One region of the Microbulbifer zhoushanensis genome, then DNA from elsewhere that is predicted to be linked to it. Evidence: predicted binding sites of a transcription regulator. Region 1 holds the regulator's gene; the other holds the start of a gene.
The links. The regulator LexA, encoded in region 1, represses DNA repair genes until DNA is damaged. The targets are predictions, from matches to a motif close to ACTGTNTNTANANACAGT.
Positions count from the first base shown of each region.

Region 2: the regulator LexA is predicted to act here: its motif matches at 2,660-2,677, upstream of recN (DNA repair protein RecN).

Region 1 is NZ_JAJSAO010000001.1:474,573-489,450, reverse strand. It holds gene LVD10_RS02125 (hypothetical protein) at 1-103, shown strand, start outside; gene topA (type I DNA topoisomerase) at 314-3,013, shown strand; gene LVD10_RS02115 (DUF6586 family protein) at 3,019-3,516, shown strand; gene LVD10_RS02110 (hypothetical protein) at 3,679-3,933, shown strand; gene lexA (transcriptional repressor LexA) at 4,275-4,880, opposite strand; gene LVD10_RS02100 (LOG family protein) at 5,056-5,697, shown strand; gene LVD10_RS02095 (DUF6763 family protein) at 5,707-6,027, opposite strand; gene LVD10_RS02090 (TetR/AcrR family transcriptional regulator) at 6,162-6,800, shown strand; gene nagZ (beta-N-acetylhexosaminidase) at 6,863-7,888, shown strand; gene LVD10_RS02080 (mechanosensitive ion channel family protein) at 8,040-9,137, shown strand; gene LVD10_RS02075 (cold-shock protein) at 9,453-9,668, shown strand; gene LVD10_RS02070 (DUF819 family protein) at 9,953-11,188, opposite strand; gene LVD10_RS02065 (peptidoglycan binding protein CsiV) at 11,248-11,976, opposite strand; gene mfd (transcription-repair coupling factor) at 12,040-14,878, opposite strand, start outside.
Region 2 is NZ_JAJSAO010000003.1:70,317-85,194, reverse strand. It holds gene LVD10_RS06650 (OsmC family protein) at 1-15, opposite strand, end outside; gene LVD10_RS06645 (1-acyl-sn-glycerol-3-phosphate acyltransferase) at 195-788, opposite strand; gene recN (DNA repair protein RecN) at 966-2,633, opposite strand; gene grpE (nucleotide exchange factor GrpE) at 2,906-3,553, shown strand; gene dnaK (molecular chaperone DnaK) at 3,728-5,671, shown strand; gene dnaJ (molecular chaperone DnaJ) at 5,791-6,915, shown strand; gene LVD10_RS06620 (hypothetical protein) at 6,989-7,435, opposite strand; gene LVD10_RS06615 (TraR/DksA family transcriptional regulator) at 7,534-7,878, opposite strand; gene dapB (4-hydroxy-tetrahydrodipicolinate reductase) at 7,986-8,810, shown strand; gene rimK (30S ribosomal protein S6--L-glutamate ligase) at 8,858-10,282, shown strand; gene LVD10_RS06595 (YfiR family protein) at 10,494-11,090, shown strand; gene carA (glutamine-hydrolyzing carbamoyl-phosphate synthase small subunit) at 11,628-12,785, shown strand; gene carB (carbamoyl-phosphate synthase large subunit) at 12,884-14,878, shown strand, end outside.

The DNA.
Region 1 (14,878 bases):
CGGTGACTCCGGTATGGATAGCCTCCTTGGGGCTCTGGAAAAGTTCCGGCCTGGAATCGAGGAGGCGATCCGCCGTCCCGCCCCCGCTGACGGGGGGCGATAGCGGCTCCCGGGCTGCACTGCGAGGCCGCCGGGAAGGGGCCCGGCAGAGGCCCCCGGGGTCATCCCTGTGAGGGTCGGCGGGGCAACTATTTTGGCGCTCTCGCTTGACCCCACTGGGGGCGGGGCTTATATATTCGCGCACAGCGGCCTGTCCAAAGTGGCGGTGCCAGAGTCTTAGCACTAAGAAATTTTCATTAAAAAACAAGTACTTATGGGTAAATCACTGGTCATCGTCGAATCACCGGCCAAAGCAAAAACGATCAACAAGTATCTCGGAAAGGACTTCGTGGTGAAGTCCAGCGTCGGTCATATTCGTGATTTGCCCACCGCCGGGGGTAACAAGCAACCTGTGGATCCGAAAGAGCGCGCCCGTCGCGCGGCGGAAACCCGCAAGCTGTCCCCGGAGGCAAAGGAAAAGTACAAGCGCAAGAAAAACCGCGAACAGCTGATCCGGCGCATGGGGATTGACCCCGACCACAACTGGGAGGCCCAGTACGAAATCCTGCCCGGTAAGGAAAAGGTGGTCAGCGAGCTGCGCAAGCTGGCGGAGAACGCCGATCATATCTATCTCGCGACGGATCTCGACCGCGAGGGGGAGGCCATTGCCTGGCACCTGCGCGAGTCCATTGGTGGGAATGAGGATCGCTACCGGCGCGTGGTGTTCAACGAGATCACCAAATCTGCGATCCAGGAAGCGTTCAAGGATCCCGGCCGGCTGAATATCAATCGGGTCAATGCCCAGCAGGCGCGGCGGTTCCTGGACCGGATCGTTGGCTATATGGTTTCGCCACTGCTGTGGGAGAAGGTAGCCCGCGGCCTGTCCGCCGGGCGCGTGCAGTCGGTAGCGGTGCGCCTTGTGGTGGAACGCGAGCGCGAGATCCGCGCCTTCATACCCGAGGAATACTGGACCCTGTTCGCCGACACCGAGACCGCGAAAGCCAACGCCCTGCGCCTGGAAGTGAAAAAGCAGGCGGGTGAGGCCTTCCGGCCCACTAACGAAGAGCAGGCCATGGCGGCGACGAAAGCGCTGCAGGGCAGCGACTTTACCGTCAGTGCCCGGGACGATAAGCCCACCAGCTCGAAGCCCTCAGCACCATTTATTACCTCGACACTGCAGCAGGCGGCCAGTAACCGCCTTGGTTTCAGCGTCAAGAAAACCATGATGCTTGCCCAGCGCCTGTATGAAGCGGGTCACATCACCTATATGCGTACCGACTCCACCAACCTCAGCAAGGAGGCAGTGGAGTCCGCACGGGAATTTATTGGTGAAAAGTTCGGTGACAAGTACCTGCCGGACAGCCCCAATAATTACGCCAGCAAAGAGGGGGCCCAGGAGGCGCACGAGGCCATTCGCCCATCCGATGTGCGGATGCAGCCCAATATGCTGACTGGTGTCGAGCGCGATGCCGAGCGCCTGTACAACCTGATCTGGCAGCAGTTCGTCGCCTGCCAGATGACCCCGGCACAGTTTACCTCGACCTCGGTTGTTGTCTCCGCCGGGGACTTCGAGCTGCGTGCCCGTGGCCGTGTTATCCGTTTTGACGGTTTCCTCAAGGTGGCCCCGCAGACCAGTAAGAAAGAAGAGGATGCGGTGCTGCCGGACGTCAAGGTCGGTGAAAAACTGGCCCTGAAGAAACTCGACCCGAAACAGCATTTCACCAAGCCGCCGGCGCGCTTCAGCGAGGCGGCGCTGGTAAAAGAGCTGGAAAAACGCGGTATCGGCCGGCCCTCGACCTATGCATCGATTATTTCCACCATCCAGGATCGCGGCTATGTGCGGCTCGAGAACCGCCGTTTCTATGCCGAAAAGATGGGGGACATCGTCACCGACCGCCTGAGCGAGAGCTTCAAGAACCTGATGGATTACGGGTTCACCGCCAGCCTGGAGGAGTCACTGGACTCTGTCGCCGAAGGTGACAAGGGCTGGAAGGACCTGCTCAACGAATTTTATTCCGACTTCTCCTCGCGCCTGGAGAAAGCCCAGGCGGCAGAGGGCGGCATGCGCCGCAACACGCCCACAGACACCGATATCGAGTGCAGTAAGTGCGGGCGCCATATGCAGATCCGCACCGGGTCCACCGGGGTTTTCCTGGGCTGTTCCGGCTATGCGCTGCCACCCAAGGAACGATGCACCAACACCATGAACCTGGTGTCCGGGGACGAGGCAGTGGATGCCGACAAGGACGAGGACGCGGAATCCCGCCAGTTGCGAGAGAAGCGGCGCTGTCCCAAGTGCGGCACGGCCATGGACAGTTACCTGCTGGACGAGCAGCGCAAACTCCATATCTGCGGCAACAACCCGGACTGTAATGGCTACGAGGTAGAGAAGGGCACCTTCAAGATCAAGGGTTACGATGGCCCGGTGATTGAATGTGACAAGTGTGGCAGCGACATGCAGCTCAAGTCGGGCCGTTTCGGCAAGTACTTTGGCTGCACCAATGACGAGTGCAAGAACACCCGCAAGCTGCTCAAGAATGGACAGCCTGCACCGCCCAAAATGGATCCGGTGCCCATGCCTGAACTGCCCTGCCAGAAGGTGGAAGACCACTATATCCTGCGCGACGGTGCCTCGGGGCTTTTCCTTGCCGCCAGCCAGTTCCCCAAGAACCGCGAGACGCGGGCACCGCTGGTCAAAGAGGTGTTGCCGCACAAGGATGAGATCGATCCCAAGTACAGTTACCTGTTCTCGGCGCCCACCGAGGACGACCAGGGCCGCGATACGGTAATTCGCTTCAGTCGCAAGACCCAGGAGCAGTACGTACAGTCCGAGGAAGACGGCAAGGCCACCGGCTGGCGCGCGTTCTATCGCGATGGCAAGTGGCAGGTGGAAGCGACCAAGAAGGCGGCGACCAAGAAAGCGGCGACCAAACGCAAGCCGGCACGCAAGAAAGCCGCCGCCAAGGACAAGTAGGGTCTATGGCCAACCCCTACACCGGCAGCGTGGCCGCGGCATTGCGCAAAAGCCAGCTACTGCTTGAGTCCGCTCCCGCAGGGGGGCTGCACCAGGCTGCCGTGCAGGATGCCGTGGTGTTGCAACTGTGGCTGGCATACCGGGCGTTCCTGTGTGAGCTGGCGCACCAGCTGCAACTGGGCAGCCAGCCGGAGTCGCCGGGGCAGCTCGCCCGTGATGCTGCCTCCCGCGGTATGTCGTCTTCCGAGGCGGCCGAACTGGAGGCCCTGGCAGGGGACCCGGAGAGCTGGCTGGCGGGTATAGAAGCGGCCTGGCTGGGGTTATGGCAATTCTCCGGTAGCCGCGCCTCGCAAGGCAATGGAGCGGGCTCCCCGGCACAGGTAATTCCCCTTCGCGACCTTTCACGGCAATCTGCCGCCCCTGACCTGGATGCCCTGCGGAACTGGCGGGAGTCGATGGTGGAGCTAATCCGGCGCCAGCGAGCGCATATGGAAGAGTATTAGCGGCCAACCCGGGGGCCGCGATCCAGCAACTGCCTGCTGCGCTCCGGCTGCAGCAGCCCTGGCCGCCCCAGGCCCGCGGGCCAGTCCGGAGCCTCCCGTACACTGATTCTACCTCCTTCCCTGTGTTACACTGCGCAAAACTTGATGTTGCAGGAGAAGCGAATGTCCTCCGAAACTTTTGAAATTATCGAACTCGCCAACGGCGATGTCGCCCTGCGCCGTGCCGGGGAGAAGGAGGATCCGCTGGTGCGTATTCATTTTTCGGACGCCAGCTCTGAATTCTTGCGCGAGCACAAGATTGCAGTGGCCCGTGCCATGTTGGAAGCCGGCATCGACGCCGTGCAGAATATTGATGAGATTGCGGCCGAATACCTCGAGGAAGAGGAATTGGAGCCTGTTAACCACACAATCCACTGATCCCCTCGCCGGGGCCGGCCAGCGGTGCGGCAACACAGCCGATGCTGCTGCTGGTCGCCCATCCAATACCCTCCAGCCCCTCACTGGGCCCACCTGATACCCATCCCGAACCGGCTGTTGAACTGTGCCAGGCCGCCGCGCCGTCCTGCCCGGGCGCACGCCAGGGGCGCAGACGCGTGTGCGTGGCTGATGCTGGTGACAGTTACGGACGGCGGCAGGTACCCGCGGGACTATACGAAACCCGCGGAATAGTGCGAAGGCGTGGGTTGCTGAGAAGATAGGGGGTTACGCCCTGCCCAACTGGGAGGGCAGGGGTTTCGTCGTTACAGAGTGTGCCCGGGTCAGGGACTCTGCCGGATCACGCCCACGGCCAGGCCCTCAATGACAAAGTGCTTGTCGCGCATATCTACCTGAATTACATCGAATTCCTCGTTCTCCGGCAGCAGTTGCACGGTTGCCTGGTTGCCCTTGCGGCGGAAGCGCTTGACGGTTACCTCGTCCTCAATCCGGGCGACAACGATCTGCCCATTGCGTACCTGGTCAGTGCGCTGCACGGCCAGCAGGTCGCCGTCGAGAATTCCCGCATCCCGCATACTCATTCCGTGGACGCGCAGCAGGTAATCTGCCGGCGGGTGGAAGAAGTCTGTGGGCAGGTCACAGTAATCCTCGATATTTTCCTCGGCGAGTATCGGGTTACCCGCTGCTACACGACCGACGATCGGCAACCCCGGGTGATAATCGGGTATACGGATTCCGCGGGAGGCTCCCGCCACCATTTCGATGGCACCCTTGCGGGCCAGCGCCTTGAGGTGTTCTTCGGCGGCATTGGGGGATCGGAACCCCAGCTGCCGGGCAATTTCCGCGCGGGTAGGGGGATAGCCGGTTTCATCGAGGTAGGTCTTGATCAGCTCGAGTACCTGGGATTGGCGGGCCGTGAGATTGGTCATAGATTCACCTGGTCGTGTGTCTGTATTTTTATACAGTTGCTGTGATTATATACAGATTTACCCCCGGCGCAAATTCACAGCGCTGTCGTCACATACTGCTACATTGGAAGGAGAGACAGGGAAGAACCGACAAAATAACAAGCGTTGAGAAACGCGACAGAACAGGGAAAGTGGAATGTTAGATGCCAAGATGCCCGAGGCCTGGCGCGTCCTGCGTATCCAGTCCGAGCTGGTGGATGGAATAGAGCGCCTGATTGCGCTGACCGGTGCGGTGACCGTATTTGGCAGCGCGCGGTTTACCGAAGAAAGCCCGGAATATAAACAGGGAGTACGGCTCGGGGAGCTGTTGGCTGCGGAGGGAATCTCGGTAATCACCGGCGGCGGGCCGGGATTGATGGAAGCCTGCAACCGCGGGGCACACCCGCAGCCGGGGGCATCCATCGGCCTCAATATTGAATTGCCGTTCGAGCAGACGGCCAACCCATACCAGGATATCAGCCTCCACTTTCGCTACTTTTTTGTGCGCAAGTTCATGTTCGTAAAGCACGCCGTGGGGTTTGTCGGCTTGCCAGGCGGATACGGCACGCTGGACGAGCTCTTCGAGGCCCTGACCCTGGTGCAGACGCAGAAAGTCCTTCATTTCCCGATTGTTCTGGTAGGGCGCCGCTACTGGGCGGGCCTGCGCGACTGGCTGGTGGATACGGTACTGCAGAGCAAATGTATCGACGCATCCGACCTGGACCTCTTCCATGTTGTCGATACCGTCGATGAGGCGGCAGAAATAATTATCGACTACATCCGCGAGCGCGAGCAGTAGTCATTCGCTTCAGAGGGATTCATCGGTACCGCTGAAGCTCTCTCCCTCCAGGTAATCCAGCGGGTTTTGCTCTTCGGGTATGCCGGGATCGCTGGAGCTGGCGCTGTGCTCCCGTGCGGTCATGCCATAGGCGATATTGGCGTCTTCGGGTGGAGGAGCCGGAGCCAGCGGCAATACCTGCCATTGCTCCATGTCCAGCTCATCGAGGGTGCCGTCGAGGTACTGGATTTCGATTGTCCTGTGCAGGTCGTCGAGGGCGACCACCTCGAACAGTTGTCCGCTCTCCAGCATCTCGAACCAGTTGCCTATGTCAGGGTGGCTATGTGCCATGATCCTTGTCCCCTTGCGTTTGACTTCCAATCTAATGTCTGCCTGCCGCCTTCAGTACCCGCGATTTTTCGGATACAAGTGTGCTAATCTCAGCCAGATCAAAACAAGTGTTTAAATTGTTGGTTTGAATTTGTATGACCCAGACAGATACGGTCAGTCGGATTCTGGATGCCGCAGAGGTACTGTTTGCCGAACGTGGCTTCACGGAGACCTCACTGCGCACCATTACCAGTACCGCCGGGGTCAATCTCGCAGCGGTAAATTATCATTTCGGGTCAAAAAAAGAACTGATCCAGGCGGTGTTTGAGCGTTTTTTGACGCCCTTTACAGAGACCCTGGCCGCAGACCTGGACCGGCGGGTGGCTGCAGGCGAAAAGCTGGAAGTGGAGGAGCTGTTGGGTAGCCTCTTCCGCGGCGGTGTGGCGAGCCTGGCGGCGGAGGGGCGTGATCCCCAGCGGTTCATGCGCCTGCTGGGCATGGCCTATACCCAACACCAGGGCCACCTGCGTCGCTATATCGTGTCCCGCTATGGCGAGAGCTATCGTCGTTTCGCCGGCCTGCTGAGCCAGGCATTGCCGGGAATCGACCCGGTCACTTTCTACTGGCGGCTCTATTTTATGCTGGGGGCGACGATCTTTACCCTTTCGAGCTTTGATGCCATCGACGCTATCCTCAGGGAGGATTTCGACGCGCAAAGCAGCCTGCCGGAAACGCTCGACCGCCTCGTGCCCGCAGCTGCGGCCATGTTGCGGGCGGATACGGAGAAGTCATAAGCGAGACTTTAGCGCCGGCGGATGCAGGCTGTACCGCCAGTGTTAAGCAATGAGGGAATAAGATGGGTGAATTGATTGGTCCGGTAATGGTTGATGTCGAGGGCACCGAGCTCACGGCAGAGGACCGGGAAGTGCTTCGCCATCCGCTGGTGGGTGGGCTGATTTTCTTTGCCCGCAACTACAGCAGCCGCGCACAGTTGCGGGCGCTTGTCACCGAGATCCGTGACCTGCGCCCGGAGATCCTGCTGGCAGTTGACCAGGAGGGCGGGCGCGTGCAGCGTTTCCGTGACGACTTTACCCGCATCCCCTCCATGCAGTTGTTGGCCGCCAATGCGGATGCGGACCAGTTGCGTGATGCGGGCTGGTTGCTGGCGGCGGAATTGCGTGCCGAGGATGTTGATTTCAGCTTTGCCCCGGTGCTGGACGCCGATGACCAGCACTGCCGCATTGTCGGTGACCGCAGTTTTGCCGCAGACCCGGCACAGGTCGCCTCCCGGGTGCGTCCTTTCATGGAGGGGATGCACGAGGCCGGCATGGCGACTACCGGAAAGCACTTTCCCGGCCATGGCCATGTGCTGGAGGACAGCCACGAAGAGCTGCCTGAGGATGAGCGCACGCTGGAGGACGTAATGGCCTCCGATGCGCTGCCCTTTGTCGAGTGCATGGGGGCAGGGGAGCTGGATGCGGTCATGCCCGCACATATCCGTTTTGTTCGCGTCGACCGCAATCCGGTTGGCTTTTCCCGCCTGTGGCTGCAGCAGATACTGCGCGGTGAGCTGGGATTCAACGGTGTAATCTTCAGCGATGACCTGTCAATGGAAGGCGCGGGTGCCGCCGGCGGTTATGGAGCCAGGATCCGGGCGGCCATGGATGCTGGTTGCGATATGGGAGTGGTGTGCAATAACCGGCAGGGGGCGCTGGAATGCCTGGAGGCGCTACAGGGCTTTACACCACCCCCGGAGTCTGCCGCCAGGCTCCGGCGCATGCGCGGCCAGCCCGGGGCAATGGGCTGGGAGGCACTGCAGCAGGACGAGCGCTGGCAGCGTACGCGGAGCTGGCTGGAAGACCTGCTGGCCCGTGGGGGCTGAAGTACTGCCCCGACACTGGGGGCTAATTCTGTTTTCTTCGGGGATTGGTGCTGGAAATCCCCCCGCCACCCGCGTTATTTTCCGCAACCATTGAATCTGAATATCGCTATATCAGGAGTAACCGCTGGTGGAATCTGCACAGTCGATGGTAATGGCCTGGATCGGGGACAACCGGTTCTGGATCGTCGCAATCTTTACGATCATCCTGGTGACCGCGTTGGCGGCATGGCTGTTCGGGCGCTTTGCCGCACGGCTGGAGAAGCGCGCCGAGCGTACTGTCAACGCCTGGGATGATGCGCTGGTCAAGGCGCTGAACCCACCCGGCGCAGTCCTGATCTGGCTGTTTGGCCTCACGATCGCGGCGGGGCGCGCGGGCAAGGCCACCGGGGCAGAGATATTCTCCCTGGCTGGTACGGTACGGGAAATCGGGCTGATCCTGGTCATTACCTGGTTTGCATTGCGATTCGCCCGGACGGTCGAGCACAACCTGCGCGATCCCCGGTATATGGCCAAACCCATGGATGCGACTACGGTGCGGGCGCTGGGCAAGCTGGTGCGTGCATCCATTGTCATCACCTCGGCGATGGTGGTGATGCAGTTCCTGGGATATAGCATCAGCGGCGTGCTGGCATTTGGTGGTATTGGCGGCCTGGCGGTGGGCTTCGCGGCGAAGGACCTGCTGGCGAACTTTTTTGGCGGCCTGATGGTGTACCTGGATCGCCCGTTCAAGGTTGGGGACTGGGTGCGCTCACCGGACAAAGAGATCGAGGGCACGGTTGAAGATATCGGTTGGCGCCTTACGCGGATCCGCACTTTCGACAAGCGCCCGCTCTATATCCCCAACGCGGTTTTTAACCAGATTTCCGTGGAGAATCCCTCCCGGATGCTGAACCGGCGGATCTTTGAAACCATTGGTATCCGTTACCAGGATGCGCCTTTGATGGCGGCCATTGTGGCTGATGTAAAGGCGATGCTGCAGGAGCATCCGGAGATTGATACCAATCTGACGCTCATTGTGAACTTCAACAGTTTTGCGCCGTCCTCACTGGACTTTTTTATCTACACATTCACGAAAACCACTGACTGGATCCGCTATCACGAGATCAAGCAGGATGTTTTGCTAAAAACCCTGAACATTGTCGAACAGCATGGCGCATCCTGCGCTTTCCCGACTTCGACATTGCACGTGGCGGAGTTGCCGGCGGAGCTGCACGGGATTGGCGCACCCGAGGCGACTGGTACGGCCTAGGGCGAATCGCAGGGGAGCTTGCCTTGCCGACACGGCGCGCACACGGCCGGGGCAAGACAGGAAAAGCACAAATGTTCAGAAAAGGGGGCCTGGCCCCCTTTTTTTGTCCTTTTATTGCGCAGCTCACGAAATCTGTAGTAATTATTTCACGCTCAAACCTAGACACTGGCGTCGTTTTATCTAAGAATCAGGTAGTGTGTTCGTTGGTGAACCGGTGGACACATTGTGGTTCAGTGAGCCGAGGAACGGCCGCTGCAATGGAGAGTCGTTCGCTGCACCGGTGGTGGGCGCAATAACAATAATGAGGTTGTCTTAATGAGTGATCGCGTTACAGGTACTGTGAAGTGGTTTAATAACGCCCGGGGTTATGGCTTCATCACCTGTGGAGAGGGTACGGAAGATATCTTTGTTCACTACCGCAGTATTCGCGGCGAAGGGTACAAAACCCTGAACGAGGGCCAGTCGGTCGAGTTCGAAATGCAGAAGGGCGACAAGGGGCTGCTGGCGGAAGACGTCGTTCCGTGTGAGTGACCCCACCCGATTGTCGATCTCGCCAGTCTGAATTGATGTTTACCGGGCCGGAATGGCCCAGCCGCATTGACCAGGGCTGGCAGGTCGCTTTCTTCTAACCCGCCTCAAATAATTCCCGCTGCCTGTAATATGGTGTGAGCGCCTCATGTTCGCGCGCCTGTGGGATACGTCCTGCTTCCACTTCCCCCACGATATCGAGAACTATTCTTCTCTTGGCCCCCCCCCTATACCAGTGCTGTGGACAGCGCCGGGGCTCCATTCCCGGCAGCTGTCGGTCCGCAGCCTTATGCTGCCCCGATCACACGTAACAGCTGGCCGCAGAACCAGGCGGCATAAGTGCCCAGCGCGTAGCCCATTACTGCCAGCAGGACGCCCACCGGTGCCAGGGAGGGGTGGAAGGCGGCAGCGACGACGGGTGCTGATGCGGCGCCACCGACATTGGCCTGGCTGCCCACCGCCATAAAGAAGGTGGGGGCTTTGATCAGCTTGGCCACCAGTAACAGGAGCCCGGCGTGGACGGCCATCCAGATGGCGCCCAGCAGGAACAGTTCCGGGCTGTCGCGCAGCGCGGTAATGTCCATATGGGTACCAATGGTGGCCACCAGGAAATAGATAAAGACCGATCCCACCTTTGAGGCGCCCGCGCCCTCGAGTTTCTTGGCCGGGGAAAACGCCATGGCAACGCCCAGGGTAGTGGCGATGATGATCAGCCAGAAAAACTGGCTGGTGAAGCTGAACCGGGCCAGCTGTGGCGCGTTGGTCTCGAACCACGGCGCCAGGGTATCGGCAAAAGCATGGGCAATGGCGGTGACACCAAACCCGACCGCCGCAATCAGCATCAGGTCCGGCAGGCTGGGGATGCGCGAGTGCTTTTTCTGGATTGCCTCGACTTTCTCGCGCAATTCGGTGATCGCCGTGGTGTCGGCACCGCGACGGGCGTCCAGCTGTTTGGCATTACCGGCCATGATCAGCAGCGCGGCCATCCAGATATTTGCAATGATCACATCGACGGCCACCATCGCCGAGAACACCTGGTCGCCAACGGAGAAGATTTCCTTCATTGCGGTCTGGTTGGCACCGCCGCCGATCCAGCTGCCGGCCACCGTGGTCATGCCGCGCCAGACAGCTTCCGGGCCACTGACGCCCAGCATGCCGGGGTCGAGCTGCGCCATGACAAGCAGTGCCAGCGGTCCGCCAATCACGATCCCCAGTGTGCCGGTCAGGAACATGATCAGCGCCTTGGGACCCAGGCTCACAATGCCTTTCAGGTCAATACTGAGCGTCAGGAGCACCAGGCTCGCCGGCAGCAGGAAGCGGGAGGCCACGTAGTAAAGCTGCGATGCCTCGGCATCGATAATGCCGAATGTAGTCAGCAATGAGGGCAGGAAGTAGCACAGCAGCAGTGCGGGGACAAAGCGGTAAAAGCGTTTCCAGAAGCGGTGTTCGCTGCCAGCGGTATAAAAGACAAAGCCGAGAATTGCGGCCAGCATGCCGAGAATGATGGCGTCGTTGGTAATCATGGATTCCTGCTGGGGGTCTGTGGATTGTCGTTATTGGTCTTATTTCGCAGTGGTGCGGGCTATACGCCCGCATCCGCCGCTTCTTCGGTCTCATCCACCTTGCGTACCTGGATCAGTACGCCGAAGAGGGGGTGGTCAAGGTAGTGCAGCTCACCGCTGCGCATGCGTCGCTCCTGCTGCAGCGTTGCAACCCGGGCGGCATAGGCTGGTGATTCGGCTCGCAGCGGCGCGATGCCGGCACTGCCGGTGGCCAGGTCCAGGGGCTCGTCCTCCTGCTTTGTTGGTGTCGGCAGGAGTATCCCGCCGGTGGCTGTCTCCGGCCCCCCAAATTCACTCATCCAGAGATTCGTGCTCAGGTGCAGGTAGCGTGACACGCTTAACTTGACTGTGCCCTCCAGCTGGCTGTGGCTGCCATGGGTCTCGCCACCGCTGACCAGGATCGAGGGCGAGCGGCGCTTCTGCCAGAGTTGCTGCTGCCAGGCCTTGTGGAACAGTACCCGGTAACTGCTGGACCGCTGCAGGGCGGCGGCCTTGTTATCCAGCTGGGTAGCGACCTGTGTGAGTACGGGATTGCCCCCGTCATCGGTGCTGGAGAAATCGATCCAGCGGCTCGGGTAAGACAGTCGTGGCGCGGCCGGCCAGTCCTCGCGAGCGCCCTCCATGCCGGCGGTGCGACTGAAGACGATCATTTCAATCTCGAACGTATTGCCGGCATAGCTGGCGGCCTGGGTGCCTGCAGCGCAGGTAGCCAGCAGCAGGGCGGTGCACAGTTTGATGAATCGGGTCATGTTGATACCGCTTGCTTTGTTATGTTTGGGGCGCCGACGCACGGCGCCAAAGAGCACAGTCTATCATTGCGCCAGTTGCTCCAACACTCCTGCGACCTGATTCAGGCGCATGTCCGCACCCTCCTCGTCGAGGGCAAAACTGAGCTGGTTGGCACCCTGCAGCTGGTAGCGCCCGGGCTGGTTCTGCACCAGCTTGACCAGGGTGAGTGGATCCACGGCGGTTTCCTCGGAAAACTCGATGCGCCCACGCGCGGCCGAGGCCTCCAGTTTGCGGATGCCCATCTGCTCCGCCTTCAGCTTTATCTCGGTGGTCCGGAACAGGTGCTTGACCGGCTCCGGCAACAGCCCGAAACGGTCGATCATCTCTACCTGCAGCTCTTTCAGCTCCTGGGCATCCCGGGCGTTGGCGATACGCTTGTACATCATCAGGCGCCCGTGCACATCGGGAAGGTAATCCTCGGGGATCAGGGCCGGTACGCGCAGGTTGACGTCGATCGCCGGCGATTCCAGCGGCTCGTCGATATTCGGTGTGCGTCCCTCGCGGATGGCCTTTACCGCCTGGTCCAGCATTTCCATATAGAGGGTAAAGCCGACGCTCTGGATCTGGCCGCTCTGCTCCTCACCCAGCAGTTCACCGGCACCGCGGATTTCCAGGTCGTGGGTCGCCAGGGTAAAGCCGGCGCCCAGGTCCTGGGCCTCACTGATGGCCTCGAGGCGCTTCACCGCATCGGCGGTCATCGAGCGCTTGTGCGGGGTCAGCAGGTAAGCGTAGGCCTGGTGGTGGGAGCGGCCTACGCGGCCGCGCAGCTGGTGGAGCTGGGCGAGGCCGAACTTGTCGGCACGCTCGATCAGGATGGTATTGGCACTGGGTACGTCGATACCGGTCTCGATAATGGTGGTGCACACGAGCACATTGAAGCGCTTGTGGTAGAAGTCGCTCATTACCTGTTCCAGCTCGCGCTCACGCATCTGGCCATGGCCGATACCGATACGGGCCTCGGGAACCAGGGCCTCCAGCTCCCGGGTAATGCGCTCGATGCTCTTGACTTCGTTGTGCAGGAAATACACCTGGCCGCCGCGCAGGATTTCCCGCAGCACCGCCTCCTTGATCAGGGCCTCGTCCCGCTCCCGCACAAACGTTTTTACCGACAACCGGCGCGCCGGGGGCGTGGCGATCACCGACAGGTCGCGGATGCCGGCCATGGCCATATTCAGGGTCCGGGGAATCGGGGTGGCGGTGAGTGCCAGGATATCCACCTCGGCCCGCAGGCTCTTCAGGCGCTCTTTCTGGCGCACCCCGAAGCGGTGTTCCTCGTCAATGATCAGCAGGCCCAGGTTCTTGAAGTCCAGGTCGCTCTGCAGCAGCTTGTGGGTGCCCACGAGAATGTCGACCTTGCCGCTGGCGACACGGTCCTTGACCCCTTCAACCTCCTTGCCGCTGCGGAAGCGGGAGATCACCTCGATATTGACGGGCCAGTCGGCGAAACGGTCCTGGAAGGACTGGAAGTGCTGCTGGGCCAGCAGGGTAGTGGGTACCAGCATGGCAACCTGCTTGCCGGCATGGGCGGCAACAAATGCCGCGCGCATGGCCACTTCGGTCTTGCCGAAGCCCACATCGCCGCAGACCAGCCGGTCCATGGGCTTGGCTGACAGCATGTCGGCCACCACTGCCTCGATCGCCTGCTGCTGGTCCGGTGTTTCCTCAAACGGGAAGCCCGCCGCGAATTCCCGGTACGAGAGTCCGGGGTCGGCGAAGGCGTGGCCGACGCGGGCTTCGCGCCGTGCATAGATGTCGAGCAGCTCGGCCGCGGCATCACGGACCTTCTCGGCGGCCTTGCGCTTGGCTTTCTGCCACTGTTCGCTGCCGAGCTTGTGCTGTGGAGCCAGTGCCTCGTCTGCCCCGGAGTAGCGACTGATCAGGTGCAGGCTGGCCACGGGGACATAGAGCTTGGCCTCGTCGGCGTACTCGAGGGTCAGGAATTCTGCCGGCTGGCCGTCGATCTCCAGGTGCTGCAGGCCCCGGTAGCGACCGACGCCGTGGTCAATATGCACTACCGGTGCGCCGATGCGGAGCTCGGCCAGGTTGCGGACCGCGTTTTCCGCGTCATCCTTGGCTTTCTTGCGCCGGCGCTGCTGCAGTACCCGCTCGCCGAACAGCTGTGGCTCCGCGATCACGTTGAGGGCGGGCTCCCGCAGGCACAGTCCCTGGTCGATGGGGGCCACGGTAATGCCGTGGGTCTCGTCACTTTCCAGGAACTCGGACCAGGAATTGAACAGCACCGGTTTCAGGCGGATGCTGTCCAGCAGTTCCAGCAGGGATTCACGCCTGCCGCTGCTCTCGGCACAGAACAATACCCGGCCGCTGTATTCCATCAGGTAGGCTTCCAGCGCGGCCAGGGGATTTTCGGCCTTGCCGTCCACCGGCAGCCTGGGTGGGGTGACGGTGGGAAAGTTGTAATTGCCCTCCGCCTCCGGAACCTCATCGGAAGAGAAGATGGCCCGTTTCAGGTTTTTCAGGGCGCCATTGAACTCGTTGATTTCCAGCAGGATCTGCCGCGGCTCGAGGATTGGCCGGGTCAGGTCGCCGCGCCGGCTCTCGTAGCGGTTGCTGACTTCCCGCCAGAAGTTTTCCAGCGGCTCCTGGATCTCCCCCTGCAGGAAGGCCGCGCTGCCCTCGGGCAGGTAATCAAAGAGGCTGTCGCAGCGGTCGAAGAACAGTGGCAGGTAATACTCGATGCCGGCCGGGGCGATCCCCGCACTGATGTCCTGGTAGATGGAGACCTGGCTGGGATCGCTGTCGAACTGCTCATGCCAGTTCTGCAGGAAGCCGCTCAGGGCGGCCTTGTGCATGGGGAACTCGCGCGCCGGCAGCAGGTTAACGCTGTCCACTGTCTCAACGGTG
Region 2 (14,878 bases), on a different contig from region 1:
GGGAAGTTCCTGCATGGCCTGGCACCTCACAAAGCGCTGAGTCGCCAAAGGCTAGGGTCAGGCGCCCCGGGCCACCAGCCTCGGGCCTTGCCCCGTGGCTGGTGCATATCGCTGCGGTCCATGCACCCTGCGGGTGTGCAGGCTGCGTTATTTGTGGGGACGGCCCATGGTCGTGATCGGTTGCGCCGAGCGCCTTACGCCGGCGGCGTGTAGCGCTGCGGGAACTTGCCAATCTTGTCGGCATAGAAGTCACGGAACCGTTCCAGCTCGCGGGCCAGGTCGGCGCTCATTTCAAAGGCCGGCCCCATGCCCACTTCTTTCCTGGGGAAATTGATGAACCCGCATACCACCGGCACACCGGCACCGCGGGCAATATGGTAAAAGCCGGTCTTCCAGCGTTCCGCCATACCGCGGGTGCCTTCCGGCGGCACGGCGATCACCAGGGAGGCGCTGCGCTTGAACTGCTCCACCGTTGCCTCGACCAGGTTATTGGCCTTGCTGCGGTCCACGGCGATGCCGCCAAACCACCGCATCATGCCGCCCAGCGGGAACTTGAACAGCTTGTCCTTCCCCATCCACTGGGGCACCAGGCCCAGCTTGAGGGCGGTGAGGATAAAGTAGTAGCCATCCCAGTTGGTGGTATGCGGGGCGCCCAGCAGTACGTATTTCTTCAGTTTGAGCGCCGATTCGTCAGCGACCACCCGCCAGCCGTGCAGTTTCAGCAACAGCTTCGCGACCTGGCGCAGGATCGGGGTGACAATCGGTGTGTTGAAAATGGTTCTCTGCATGAAATCAGCCAGATTGAATGTTGGCGGCGAATTATAGAGGCATTTCGGCGCCAATTCCGGTTAATTGCGGCTTTTATCAGTGTAGGGTGAATTGTCCCCGCCACGCGGCTGCAACAGCCGGGGCGCCCGCCAGAGTGGAAAGGGAAGGCCCGGGAGCCGGGGCGCTATGCTCCCCCGTCAGGCGCGGGAGAGCATCTCCCCGGCGTGGGCCAGGGACTGTGCGGTGGTTTCGCCGCCCAGCATGCGGGCGATCTCTTCCCGGCGCTCCTGGTCCTTGAGTTCCCGCAGCGCCACGAATGCGGCGTCTCCGTCGCTGTGCTTCTCCACCAGGTACTGCCGGTGGGCCCGCGCCGCCACCTGCGCCAGGTGGGTTACGCAGATCACCTGGCCGGTGCGGCCGTTGCGGCCCTCGCCCAGTTGCCGCAGCAGGCGCCCGACAACATCGCCGGTGGCCCCGCCGATACCCACGTCCACCTCGTCGAAAACCAGGGTGGGGGTGCGGGAGGTCTGGGCGGTGACTACCTGGATTGCCAGGCTGACCCGCGACAGTTCGCCCCCGGAGGCGATCTTGCCCAGCGGCCGTGCCGGCTGGCCGGGGTTGGTGGCGATCAGGATTTCCACCTCTTCCAGGCCGGTGGCCGCCGGTTTTTCCTGTGGCTGCAGCGCCAGCTCCACCCGGGCGTGGGGCATGGCCAGGTCGGCCAGCTGCCCGTTCACCGCGGCGGCCAGTTTTTCGGCCGCGCCGGCGCGCAGTTTGCCCAGCTTGCCGGCGGTGGCCCGGTAGGCCTGTTCCAGTTCCCGGCACTCGGATTCCAGCCGGTCCAGTGCATCCGGTGCGCCAATTTCGTCCAGTTCCGCCTGCAGCTGCTCCTGTAGCCCGGGCAGCTCCGGTGGCTGCACGCGGTGCTTGCGTGCGGCCTGGTAAATGGCGCTGAGCCGCTCCTCCACCTCTGCCAGGCGTTCGGGATCCATCTCGAAGCGATCGATATGCCGCGTCAGGGTGCCGGCGGCTTCGTCCACCTGGATCCGGGCGCTGTCGAGCATCTGCGCCACCTCGGTCAGCTCCGGCGACTGCTCCGGCATGGCCGTGAGCAGCTGCAGGGCCCGGTGCAGGTGCTCGGAGATATCCCCCTCCCCGCCGGTGAGCATGGCTGCAAGCTGGTAACTGCCGCTGAGGATCTGGCCGGCATTGGCCAGCTGGCGTTGCTCGCTCTCGAGTTCAGCGATTTCGCCCGCTTGCAGGTCCAGCTGGTCCAGCTCCTCCAGCTGGTATTGCAGCAACTGCCGGCGCGCCTCGGTTTCCTCGGCACTGTCCGCCAGGCTGCGGTAGCGGCGGTACTGGTCCTGCCAGGTCTTGAAATGAATGCGGGTCTCCGCAGCCAGCTCGCCGGCACCGGCGAACTCGTCCAGCAGTCGCCGGTGGGTGTCTTTTTTGAGCAGGGACTGGTGCTCGTGCTGGCTGTGGATATCGATCAGCTGCTCGCCCAGGGCGCGCAGCTGCAGCAGGGTCACCGGCTGGCCATTGATATAGGCCCGGGAGCGCCCGTCGGCACTGATGGTGCGCCGCAGGATTACCTCGTGGCCGGTGTCCAGTTCCTGCTCTTCCAGCCAGGTGCTGGCCTCCGGATGGTCACTGATATCGAAAGTCGCGTGGATGTCGGCCCGTTTCGCCCCGGCGCGGACCAGCTCCGCATTGCCGCGGTCGCCGAGGGCCAGGCCCAGGGCGTCGAGGGTGATGGACTTACCGGCCCCGGTCTCGCCGGTCAGGGTGCTGGTGCCGGAGCCAAACTCCAGTTCCAGCTGGTCCACCAGGGTGAATTGGCTGATAGACAGGTGCAGCAACATAGGGATCGCTTCTGGCTCAATTGTTATCTGTGTATTTATACAGTAATCGCCGGCGGGTCGCTACCGCCACCCGGTGACATTACAGTGCGCGGGGAGGCGGTCAAGCGCCGCGCTGGCGGGGCGCGTGGCGAGTTTCCGGGATAACCCCTTGAACTGCATGGGCAAGGCCCCATATACACCTGCACTGTCCGCCCGGCATGGCACGCCCGGCTTGGCGCCCCCGGCGGACATCATATTTGAACCAACTGACAGTCGACGCGACGGAGAGAGCAGTGGCCAGAGAGCGCAGCGAAGAAGATCAGATTGACGAGGGGACGCCGCATCCCGAGGCACTGACCGCGGAAGAGGCGGCAGCCGAGGAAACCAGTGCGAGTGCCGAGGTAGAGGAACCCTCCCCCGAAGAGCAGCACGAGGCAGAGGAGGCCCTGCACGCGGAGCCCGACAGCCCCGAGGCACTAAAGGGGGAGATCCTGGGCCTGCAGGAGCAGCTGGCGATCCAGAAGGACCTGGCCATGCGCGCACAGGCCGAGGCCCAGAACGCGCGCCGCCGCGCCCAGCAGGATGTGGAGCGGGCGCACAAGTACGGCGTGGAGAAGCTGCTGCAGGATTTCCTGCCGGTGGTGGACAACCTGGAGCGGGCGCTGTCCAGCATCGACCGCGAGGACGAGGCCAACAAGGCCATCATCGAGGGTATCGAGCTGACCCATAAGTCCTTCGTGGACACCCTGGCAAAGCATTCCGTGGAAGTGGTGAACCCGGCCGGCGAGCCATTCGACCCGGAACGGCACCAGGCCATGACCCAGGTCCCCAGTGGTGATGTGGAGCCCAATACGGTGCTGGATGTATTCCAGAAGGGCTATGTACTGAACGGCCGCCTGTTGCGGCCGGCAATGGTAGTGGTGAGCAAGTCCCCGTCGTGACTGCACACCCCTTTGTCGGGGGCAGGCCCGGAGAATCGGGCAGCCCGGGCAGAGGATCGGGCATAAAGCCCCTTGAAATTGTAAGGCCGGCACCAATATAGCTGGCAACTGAACGAAAACTTGCGCTCCCGCCGGTATCGGGCGGGAAGCGGCGAAAAAGTGAGGAACATACTGATGGGAAAAATTATCGGCATCGACCTGGGAACCACCAACAGTTGTGTGGCAGTCCTGGATGGTGACAAGGCGCGCGTGATCGAGAACGCCGAGGGCGATCGCACCACCCCGTCCATCGTGGCGTTCACCGATGACAACGAGATCCTGGTGGGCCAGTCTGCCAAGCGCCAGGCGGTTACCAACCCGCAGAATACCCTGTATGCGGTCAAGCGCCTGATCGGTCGTAAATTCAAGGACGATGTGGTGCAGAAGGACATCAAGATGGTGCCCTACAGCATCGTCGAGGCCGATAACGGTGATGCCTGGGTAGAAGTGAAGGGCGACAAGAAAGCGCCGCCGCAGGTTTCCGCCGAAGTACTGAAAAAAATGAAGAAGACCGCCGAGGATTTCCTGGGCGAGACCGTCGATGCAGCGGTGATCACCGTCCCGGCCTACTTCAATGATTCCCAGCGCCAGGCCACCAAGGACGCGGGCCGCATCGCCGGCCTGGACGTAAAGCGCATCATCAACGAGCCCACCGCGGCCGCGCTGGCTTATGGCCTGGACAAGCAGGGCGGTGACCGGACCGTGGCGGTCTACGACCTGGGTGGTGGTACCTTCGATATCTCCATCATCGAGATTGCCGATGTCGACGGCGAGAAGCAGTTCGAGGTGCTGTCCACCAATGGTGACACCTTCCTCGGCGGTGAGGATTTCGACCTGCGCCTGATCGACTACCTGGCAGAGCAGTTCAAGAAGGACCAGGGCATCGACCTGAAAGGCGACCCGCTGGCCATGCAGCGCCTGAAGGAAGCGGCCGAGAAAGCCAAGATCGAGCTTTCCTCCAGCCAGCAGACCGAGGTCAACCTGCCGTACATCACCGCAGATGCCTCCGGTCCCAAGCACCTGGTGGTGAAGCTGACCCGCGCCAAGCTGGAGAGCCTGGTGGAAGAGCTGGTCGAGCGCTCCCTGGGGCCGGTCAAGACCGCCCTGGCTGATGCCGACCTGGCGGCCTCCGGCGTGGACGAGGTGATCCTGGTGGGCGGCCAGACCCGTATGCCGCTGGTGCAGAAGAAAGTAACCGAATTCTTTGGCAAGGAGCCGCGCAAGGACGTCAACCCGGATGAGGCGGTGGCCATGGGCGCTGCAATCCAGGGCGCGGTCCTGGCCGGCGATGTGAAAGACGTACTGCTGCTGGACGTTACCCCGCTGACCCTGGGCATCGAGACCATGGGCGGCGTGGCGACCCCGCTGATCGAGAAGAACACCACCATCCCGACCAAGAAGTCCCAGGTGTTCTCCACCGCGGATGACAACCAGACCGCTGTGACCATCCACGTGGTCCAGGGCGAGCGCAAGCAGGCGTCCGAGAACAAGTCACTGGGTCGCTTTGACCTGGCTGACATCCCGCCGGCGCCGCGCGGTGTGCCGCAGATCGAAGTCGCCTTCGACATCGATGCCAACGGCATCCTGCACGTGCACGCGAAGGACAAGGCCACCGGCAAGGAGCAGTCCATTGTGATCAAGGCTTCCTCCGGCCTGAGCGAGGAAGAGATCGACAAGATGGTGCAGGACGCCGAGGCCAATGCCGAGGCGGACAAGCAGTTCGAGGAGCTGGTAACCACCCGCAATACCCTCGACGGCATGATCTCTGCCACCAAGAAGACCCTGGAAGAGGCTGGCGACAAGGCCACTGCCGAAGAGAAGTCCGCGATCGAGGCGGCCATCTCCGAAGCGGAAGAGGCCGTCAAGGGCAACGACAAGGACGCCATGGAAGCGGCCACCAACAAGCTGACCGAGGCTTCCGGCCCGCTGGCACAGAAGATGTACGCCGAGCAGGCGCAGGCGGCACAGGGTGCCGAGGGCGCAGCCGAGGCGGAGCAGGGCGGCCAGCAGTCCGGTGGTGACGACGCGGTGGACGCGGAGTTCGAGGAAGTGAAGGACGACAAGAAAGAGGACAAGTAAGCCCTCCCTGCGCGCGGGTGGCTGGTGGCTTCCCGCGCAAAGACAAACCTCGAGGCGCGGCGGCAATTCTGCGGAACTGGCCACCGCGCCTCAGTTAGTTAAGACAGAACACACTTTTTATGTCGAAGCGCGATTATTACGAAGTCCTCGGTGTCGAGCGGGACGCCTCCGAAAAAGACCTGAAAAGGGCCTATCGACGGGTGGCTATGAAGTATCACCCGGACCGGAATCCCGACGACAAAGAGTCGGAGAACAAGTTCAAGGAGGCCAACGAGGCCTACGAAGTCCTGTCCGACCCGCAGAAAAAAGCAGCCTATGACCAGTTTGGCCACGCCGGTGTGGAAGGCCAGATGGGCGGCGGTGGCGGTGCCGGCGGTTTTGGTGGATTCTCCGATATTTTCGGCGATGTGTTCGGCGACATCTTTGGCGGTGGCGGCGGCCGTCGCGGCGGCCCGCAGCGCGGCTCGGACCTGCGTTACGACCTGGAGCTGGATCTCGAGGACGCCGTGCGCGGTACGACTGTGCAGATTCGCGTGCCGACCCTGGTGGGTTGCAAGACCTGTGACGGTTCCGGGGCCAAGCCGGGCTCGAATCCCCAGACCTGTGGTACCTGTGGCGGTGTAGGCCAGGTGCGTATGCAGCAGGGCTTCTTTGCCGTGCAGCAGACCTGCCCCAACTGCCGCGGTCGCGGCACCATCATTACCGATCCCTGTGGCAGCTGCCATGGTGCCGGCCGGCTCGAGGAGACCAAGACCCTGTCGGTTAAAGTTCCTCCCGGCGTGGACAGCGGCGACCGTATCCGCCTGTCCGGCGAGGGCGAGGCGGGCCCAGAGGGCGGTCCTCCCGGGGACCTCTATGTGCAGGTGGTGGTGAAGGAGCACGAGCTGTTCCAGCGCGACGGCAAGAACCTCTACTGCGAGGTGCCGATCAGCTTTGTCACCGCGGCCCTGGGCGGTGAAATGGAAGTGCCCACCCTGGACGGCAAGGTAAAGCTGAAGATCCCGGCAGAGAGCCAGACCGGCAAGCTGTTCCGCCTGCGCGGCAAGGGCGTCACGCCCGTGCGCGGCGGTGCCCCGGGCGACCTGCTGTGTCGGGTGGTGGTGGAAACACCGGTCAACCTGAGCACTCGCCAGAAGGAGTTGCTGGAGGAATTTTCCGGCACCCTGAGTGAGAAGAAAAACTCACCCCGCCAGACCGGCTGGTTCGAGGGCGTGAAGAATTTCTTCGGGGACATGAAGCTTTAAGGGCCTTGGGCCCCAATTCCTCCCTCCCGCTTCTTACCGCGCCGGCCGGCACGGGGAAGCGGGAGGGAATCCCTCACATCTCCGCCAGTCGCCGGCGAAACTCCTCGTGGTACTCGAGCTGTAACTCCTTGAGAGACTGCAACTGCTGTTCATCGAGGATGTCCACCAGTTGTGCGCGAGTCTCGGCGCGAATGGCAATCATCTTCGCATCGATTTCCTCGCGCTGTTTCTGCGTCAGTTCCGGTGGCTCCCCGGAGAGGAAGCCATAGCCCTTCAGCATTTCCTTTTTGCGGCGGAAGTTCTCCTGCAGGATCGGCAGGACGGTATCCTCCTGCTCGGGGGTCAGGTTGAGCTTCAGGGTCACCCAGTCGGTGACGTCGTCATATTTTTCCCAGAAATCCTCCCCCAGCCCTTTTTCTTCCTCCCGGGCGCAGCCGCTGGCCAGCCCCAGCAGCAGGGCCAGGATAGCCAGGGCCAGGCCGGCATTGGCGGGGAATCTGGTGTTTCTCAGGTGGTGCATGGTTGCCTCTCCAGGGGGGTATGCACCAGATTCTAGATGGCACGGGCAGTGCGGTGGGTCCCCGGGCGGAACCGTCCGCCTGAATTGTACTGGCGCAGTCAGCCCGGCTTGCCGGCGCAGTCGATACAACGGGTGATGGTTGGGTCTGCGCTGAGTCGGGCCGGCTCGATGGCATCGTCACAGATAAAGCAGAAACCAAAGTCGCCGCTGTCGATGCGTCGCAGGGCGCCGTCGATGCCCCGCAGCAGGGCCTGCCGCCGCCGGTCGGAGTCCAGTGCTATCTGCTGCGCCTGCAGGGCCTCCATGCGCGACAGGCGGCCGACGCTGGACTGGTCCAGGGTTACCGTCTGGCTGCCGCGCTGCGCTATCTCTTCCAGCGACAACAGTTCTGCCCGTAGGGCCTGCAGCCGCAGGCGGAAGTCCGCGAGTTCCGATTCGTTCATGCAGTAGGGCCATTTTTGTTGTTATAAAGGGGAATACTACTACAGCTATGTTCCGGCGCCGGGGTAGAATCCGCGGCTTTCAGGGCGGCAGTCAGAAAGGAGGAGAGATGACAGTCAAGGTAGCCGTAACGGGGTTCGCCGGGCGCATGGGGCGCGCGCTGGCAGAGGCGCTGGCGCAGGCCGATAACGCGGAACTGTCCGCGGCAATCGTGCGCCCCGGGTCCAGCCTGGTGGGCAGCGATGCGGGCGAGGTTGCCGGGCTGGGCCGGTCGGGACTGCCGGTCGTGGATAGCCTTGGCGGCGCTCAATTCGATGTCCTGATCGACTTTTCCGCTCCCGCTGCCACCCTGGAAAATGCGGCCTTCTGTGCCGGGCAGGGCAAGCCGATTGCAATCGGCACCACCGGCTTCAGTGAGGCCGAGAAAGCGACGTTACTGGCACATGCACAGGATATCCCGCTGTGCCTGGCGAGCAATTTCTCCACTGGCGTCAATCTCTGCTTCAACCTGCTGGAGACTGCTGCCCGGGTAATGGGGGAAGAGGCGGATATCGAGATTGTCGAGGCGCACCACCGTCACAAGGTGGACGCCCCGTCGGGCACCGCCCTGAGTATGGGGGAAGTGATTGCTGAAACGCTGGGCCGGGACCTGCAGCAGGTGGCGGTCTACGGGCGCGAGGGGCAAACCGGTGCGCGCGATCGCGAAACCATTGGTTTTGCCACGGTTCGTGGCGGCGATGTAGTGGGGGAGCACTCGGTAATGTTCCTCGCCGATGGCGAGCGCATTGAAATCGGCCACCGGGCCAGCAGCCGCCTGTCGTTTGCCCGCGGTGCGGTGCGGGCGGCGCTGTGGCTGCTTGGGAATGAACAAAAGGGCGACCGCGTGCCGGGCCACTACGATATGCGCGATGTACTGGGGCTGAAAGTCGGTTAACCTGATCGCGACTGAATTTTGCAACATCAAGGTCACAGGAGTTGGCGTTGGAACATAAGATAATCGTTGGTAGCGAGGAGTGGTGCAGCTTCCCCGGGCTGGGGATTCCCGCCATCAAGGCGCGGGTTGATTCGGGGGCCAAGACCTCCTGCCTGCACGCCTACAACATTCATACCTTCAAGCGCGACGGCGAGTCCTGGGTCAGCTTCGAGGCGCACCCGCTGCAGCACCAGCGGCGCCCGTCGGTACGCTGCGAGGCGCGCCTGCTGGACAAGCGCACGGTGCGCAGTTCATCCGGGGAGGCAGAAAAGCGCCCGGTCATCCGTACCGCCCTGTCGATTGGTGGCAGTGTCTGGGATATCGAGCTGACCCTGACCAACCGGGACTCCATGGGCTACCGGATGCTGCTGGGCCGCGAGGCGATGATGGGCCGGATGATGGTGGACCCGGCGGAGAGCTTCTGTCTCGGCGATATGCGCGTCAGTGAGCTGGAGGAGTACTACCGGGACGAGCATCACATGGCGGGCACCGGCCTGCGGATCGGGCTGCTGGCGTCCAACCCGGACCTGTACAGTAACCAGCGCATCATGGAGGCGGGCGCCGAGCGCGGGCACCGCATGAGCTTCCTCGATATCCGCCAGTGCTATATGAAGCTGGATCCCAGCGAGCCGGAGGTCCACTACCGCGACGGGCGGATCCTGAACAACCTTGATGCAGTGATTCCCCGGATCCGGCCCAGCCAGACCTTCTATGGCTGTGCCCTCACGCGCCACTTCGAGAGCCTCGGCGTATTTGCCCTCAATGGTTCCGACGCCATCAGCCAGTCGCGGGACAAACTGTTCTCGCTCCAGTTGCTGCAGCAGGCGGCCCTGAATATCCCCACGTCGGGCTTTGCCAACTCGCCGGTGGATACCAACGAGCTGATTGAAATGGTTGGCGGCGCCCCGCTGATCGTGAAGTTGCTCGAAGGTAGCCAGGGACGCGGGGTGGTGCTGGCCGAGACGCGCAAGGCGGCCGAATCGGTGATCAACGCATTCAAGTCCCTCAAGGCCAACCTGCTGGTGCAGGAGTTTATCCGGGAGGCCCAGGGCAAGGACCTGCGCCTGTTCGTGATCGACAACAAGGTGGTGGCTTCCATCCAGCGGGAGGCCGCACCCGGGGAGTTCCGCGCCAATATCCACCAGGGCGGCACCGCCTCGGTGGTGAAGGTTACTCCCGAGGAGAAGCGCCTGGCAGTGAAGGCGGCAAAGACCCTGGGCCTGAAGGTGGCTGGGGTGGATATTATTCGCTCCCGCAAGGGGCCACTTCTGCTTGAGGTGAATTCCTCACCGGGCCTGGAGGGCATTGAGAGCGCCACCCGCAAGGACGTGGCCGGCAGCATGATCATGTCGATCGAGAAAGCGCTGAAATGGCGCCCGGCGGCGCCGGTCAATGGCGCTGAAAGCGTGGTTCCCGACGAAGGGGCCGGTTGACGGCCCTGTCCCGGGGCGAGGGTCCCGGGGTCCTCTCCCCTGCGCCGGCCGGGTTACGGCTGGCAGCTTCCTCTTCCTGCCCCTTTGGCGAAGGCCCCGCCGCGATACTAATCTGGTGTTGAGACACGCTGGTATGTAGTCGTGGCAGCGAAGTCGATGCCAGTGAGCGTATTCCCGCGCCACCGAGACCGATAAAGCCATGCGAGCGGGCATGAAACGACACCCCGACCCTTCCTTCCGTCGCCTGGCAGTGCAGCTGCTCGGGCACCTTATGTTGTTGTTGCTGCTGCAGCTGATCCTGTCGGCAGGAGCCGCCGCGGCGCCCTCGCGGCTGTCGGATACCGAGGCGGGGCGCCGGCTGATGATCAACTATATTGTCCATTTCGCCCATCACCTGCAGTGGCCGATCGAGGTTTTCAGCGGCACCGGGGCACCGTTCCGAATCTGCCTGCTGGAGCAGCCAGACCTGCTGGCGCCGCTGGCATCCCAGCTCAAGTACCATCGTGTCGATGGGCGACCGGTCGAGGTTGCCGGCCTTCCGCCGGGGGAGAAACTGGAGGCGCGCCGCTGCCAGATCCTGGTGCTGGGCGAGGTGTCCCCGGATTACTGGCGCGAGCTGATGCTGGCACTGGAGTTCTTCCCGGTGCTGACGGTCAGCGATGTCCGCGGCTTTACTGCCGCGGGGGGCATGATCGGCTTTGTGGGACGGGGGCCACAGGTGGCGGTGCGCCTGAACAAAACCATGTTCGACCGCTCGGAACTCAAGATTGGCAGCAGCCTGTTCCGGTTGACCAACGGGGCAGATTAGCGCGCTGCGGGCAAGGTCCGGTGACAGTTCACCGCGCCAGAATGTCCGGTCCTGCGGCGGGAAAGCCTGAATTGGTGCTGCCAGTGTGGCGCTTTCCCGGCTTGCCCTGGACGCTCTGGCAGCGCTCGGTTGTCACCGAACCTCACGCATGGCCCGTTGCCGTCTACTGGCGTATTTTTATACTGGCGCTTGGGGCGCATTTCGAGTAGAATCTGCGCCCGGTTTGGGCATGTCGCGCGCTCGCTGCGCGCCGGACAGTGAGTCCCATCAACGCCGGTGGCAAGCGCCGGCCACAGTGTGAGAGCTGCGCGTGAAGAAATCCAAAAAGCGAGATGAAGCAGGAGTTTCATCTCGCTTTTTTATAGGGGCCCGGTTCCAGGGTGCCCTGTCCAAGGACAGCGCTGCTGCCGGGGCGCCGTCGGGCCGCCCGGGCCAGCTGGAGCAGTATCACCGCGCCTCACGTCAAATCCCGCCCGGAAGCAGTTCTGAAGATTGGAGATCAAGTTGACTAAAGCTGTCCCCACGCCGGAGCCCCAGATGCCCAGCCCCCTGATGCCAAGCACTACGCCAGCGCTGCTGGTACTCGCCGATGGCAGCGAGTTTCACGGGCGCGCCATTGGCGCCCTTGACAGCGCCGTCGGTGAGGTCGTGTTCAACACCTCCATGACCGGTTACCAGGAAATCCTGACCGACCCGTCTTACGCGCGCCAGATTGTCACCCTGACGTATCCCCATATCGGCAATACCGGCACCAACAGTGAGGACGAGGAGGCCGCGGATATCTGGGCCACCGGCCTGGTAATCCGCGACCTGCCCCTGCTGGCCAGCAGTTTCCGCAATGAGAAGTCACTCGAGGACTACCTGCGGGACCGCAATGTGGTGGGCATCGCCGATATCGACACCCGCCGCCTGACCCGCCTGCTGCGGGACAAGGGCGCCCAGAACGGTTGTATCGTCGCCGGCGACGATATCGACCGGGACGCGGCGCTGGCCAGGGCGCGTGAATTCGCCGGCTTGAAGGGCATGGATCTTGCGAAGGTGGTTTCCACCAAAGAGCCCTACAACTTCAATGAGGGCACCTGGGAACTTGGGCAGGGCCACCAGCCGGCGCCGGCAGCGCAGCCTTACAAGGTTGTGGCTTACGATTTTGGCGTCAAGCGCAACATTTTGCGCATGCTGGTGGATCGCGGCTGCGAACTCACCGTAGTGCCGGCACAGACTCCGGCCTCCGAGGTGCTGGCAATGAATCCCGACGGCGTATTCCTGTCCAACGGACCCGGTGATCCCGAGCCCTGTGACTATGCCATCAAGGCCATTCGCGAGATTCTCGACGCCGGGATCCCCACCTACGGTATCTGCCTGGGGCACCAGCTGCTGGGCCTCGCCGTGGGCGCCAGGTCCGAGAAAATGAAGTTCGGCCACCACGGGGGCAACCACCCGGTGAAATGCCTCAAGAGTGGCCGGGTGATGATCTCTGCCCAGAACCACGGCTTCTCCATCGACGGCGATTCACTGCCGGAGAATGTGGAGATCACCCACGTGTCCCTGTTTGACAATACCAACCAGGGTATCCGCCTGACCGACCGGCCCGCATTCAGCTTCCAGGGACACCCGGAAGCCAGCCCCGGCCCGCACGATGTGGCGCCACTGTTCGACCAGTTCGTCGAAATGATGGAGGCGCGCCGCCAGGCGTAACAGGGGCCGGCTGCGGCCGGCCACGGGACACGTGCATACGCACTGACTGAATTTTGAATTGACCATCACCGGTGCGGCCGGTGCGAGACGGAAGAAAGATGCCAAAACGCACAGACATCAAAAGCATTCTGATTATCGGCGCCGGTCCGATTGTTATCGGCCAGGCCTGCGAATTCGACTACTCCGGCGCCCAGGCCTGTAAGGCGCTGCGGGAAGAGGGCTACCGGGTGATCCTGGTGAACTCCAACCCCGCCACCATCATGACCGACCCGGCCATGGCCGACGCCACCTACATCGAGCCGGTGGAATGGCGCACGGTGGCCAAGATCATCGAGCAGGAACGCCCCGATGCCATCCTGCCCACCATGGGTGGCCAGACAGCGCTCAACTGTGCGCTGGCACTGGACAAGCACGGTGTCCTGGAAAAGTTTGGTGTAGAGCTGATCGGTGCCGACAAGGAGGCGATCGAGAAGGCCGAGGACCGGGACCTGTTCGACAAGGCCATGCGTGCGATTGGCCTGGAGACGCCGCGCGCCAAGATCGTCCATTCCATGGAAGAGGCGATGAAAGTCCCGGAAGAGTTCGGCTTCCCGGTTATCATTCGCCCGTCCTTCACCATGGGCGGCTCCGGCGGCGGTGTGGCGTACAACTGGCCCGAGTTCGAGGAAATCTGCAAGCGCGGCCTGGACCTGTCCCCCACCAACGAACTGCTGATCGACGAATCCCTGCTCGGCTGGAAAGAGTACGAGATGGAGGTGGTTCGCGATAAGAACGACAACTGCATCATTGTCTGTGCCATCGAGAACTTTGACCCCATGGGCGTGCACACCGGTGACTCCATCACCGTGGCCCCGGCGCAGACCCTGACCGACAAGGAATACCAGCTGATGCGCAACGCCTCCCTCGCGGTGCTGCGCGAGATCGGCGTTGAAACCGGCGGCTCCAACGTGCAGTTCGGCGTCTGCCCGAACACCGGGCGCATGGTGATCATCGAGATGAACCCGCGGGTATCCCGCTCCTCCGCCCTGGCCTCCAAGGCCACCGGCTTCCCGATCGCCAAGGTAGCGGCCAAACTGGCAGTGGGCTACACCCTGGACGAGCTGCAGAACGAGATTACCGGCGGTGCGACCCCGGCCTCCTTCGAGCCGAGCATCGACTATGTGGTTACCAAGATCCCGCGCTTTACCTTCGAGAAATTCGGCGAGGCAGACGCGCGCCTGACCACACAAATGAAATCCGTGGGCGAGGTGATGGCCATCGGCCGCACTTTCCAGGAGTCCCTGCAGAAAGCACTGCGTGGCCTGGAAGTGGGCAGCTTTGGCCTCGAGAGCAAAATTGACCCCGAGGAGGAGGGTGCGCAGGAGCGCCTGCGGCGCGAGCTGTCCGTTCCCGGTGCAGAGCGTATCTGGTATGTGGGTGACGCCTTCCGCATGGGGATGACGGTCGAGGAGGTCTATGAGCTCTCGGGCATCGACCCCTGGTTCCTGGTGCAGATCGAGGAACTGGTCAGGATAGAGGAGCCGCTCAAGGCCCTGCCCACATCCGCCCTGACGACTGAATACGTGCGCTTCCTGAAGCGCAAGGGCTTCTCCGACATGCGCCTTGCCAAGTTGCTGGGGGTAAGCCAGAGAACCGTGCGCGAGTTCCGCCACAAGCTGGGGGTGTTCCCGTCTTTCAAGCGCGTGGATACCTGCGCGGCCGAGTTCGCCACGTCCACCGCTTACATGTACTCCACCTATGACGAGGAGTGCGAGGCGAACCCGTCCGACCGCAAGAAAATCATGGTGCTGGGTGGTGGCCCGAACCGTATCGGCCAGGGCATCGAGTTCGACTACTGCTGTGTGCACGCCGCACTGGCGATGCGCGAGGACGGTTACGAGACCATCATGGTCAACTGTAACCCCGAAACGGTTTCCACCGACTACGATACCTCCGACCGCCTCTATTTTGAGCCGGTGACCCTGGAGGATGTACTGGAAATCGTGGCCAAGGAAAAGCCGGAAGGTGTGATCGTACAGTTCGGCGGCCAGACTCCGCTGAAACTGGCGCGCTACCTGGCGGCGGAAGGGGTGCCGATCATTGGCACCACCCCC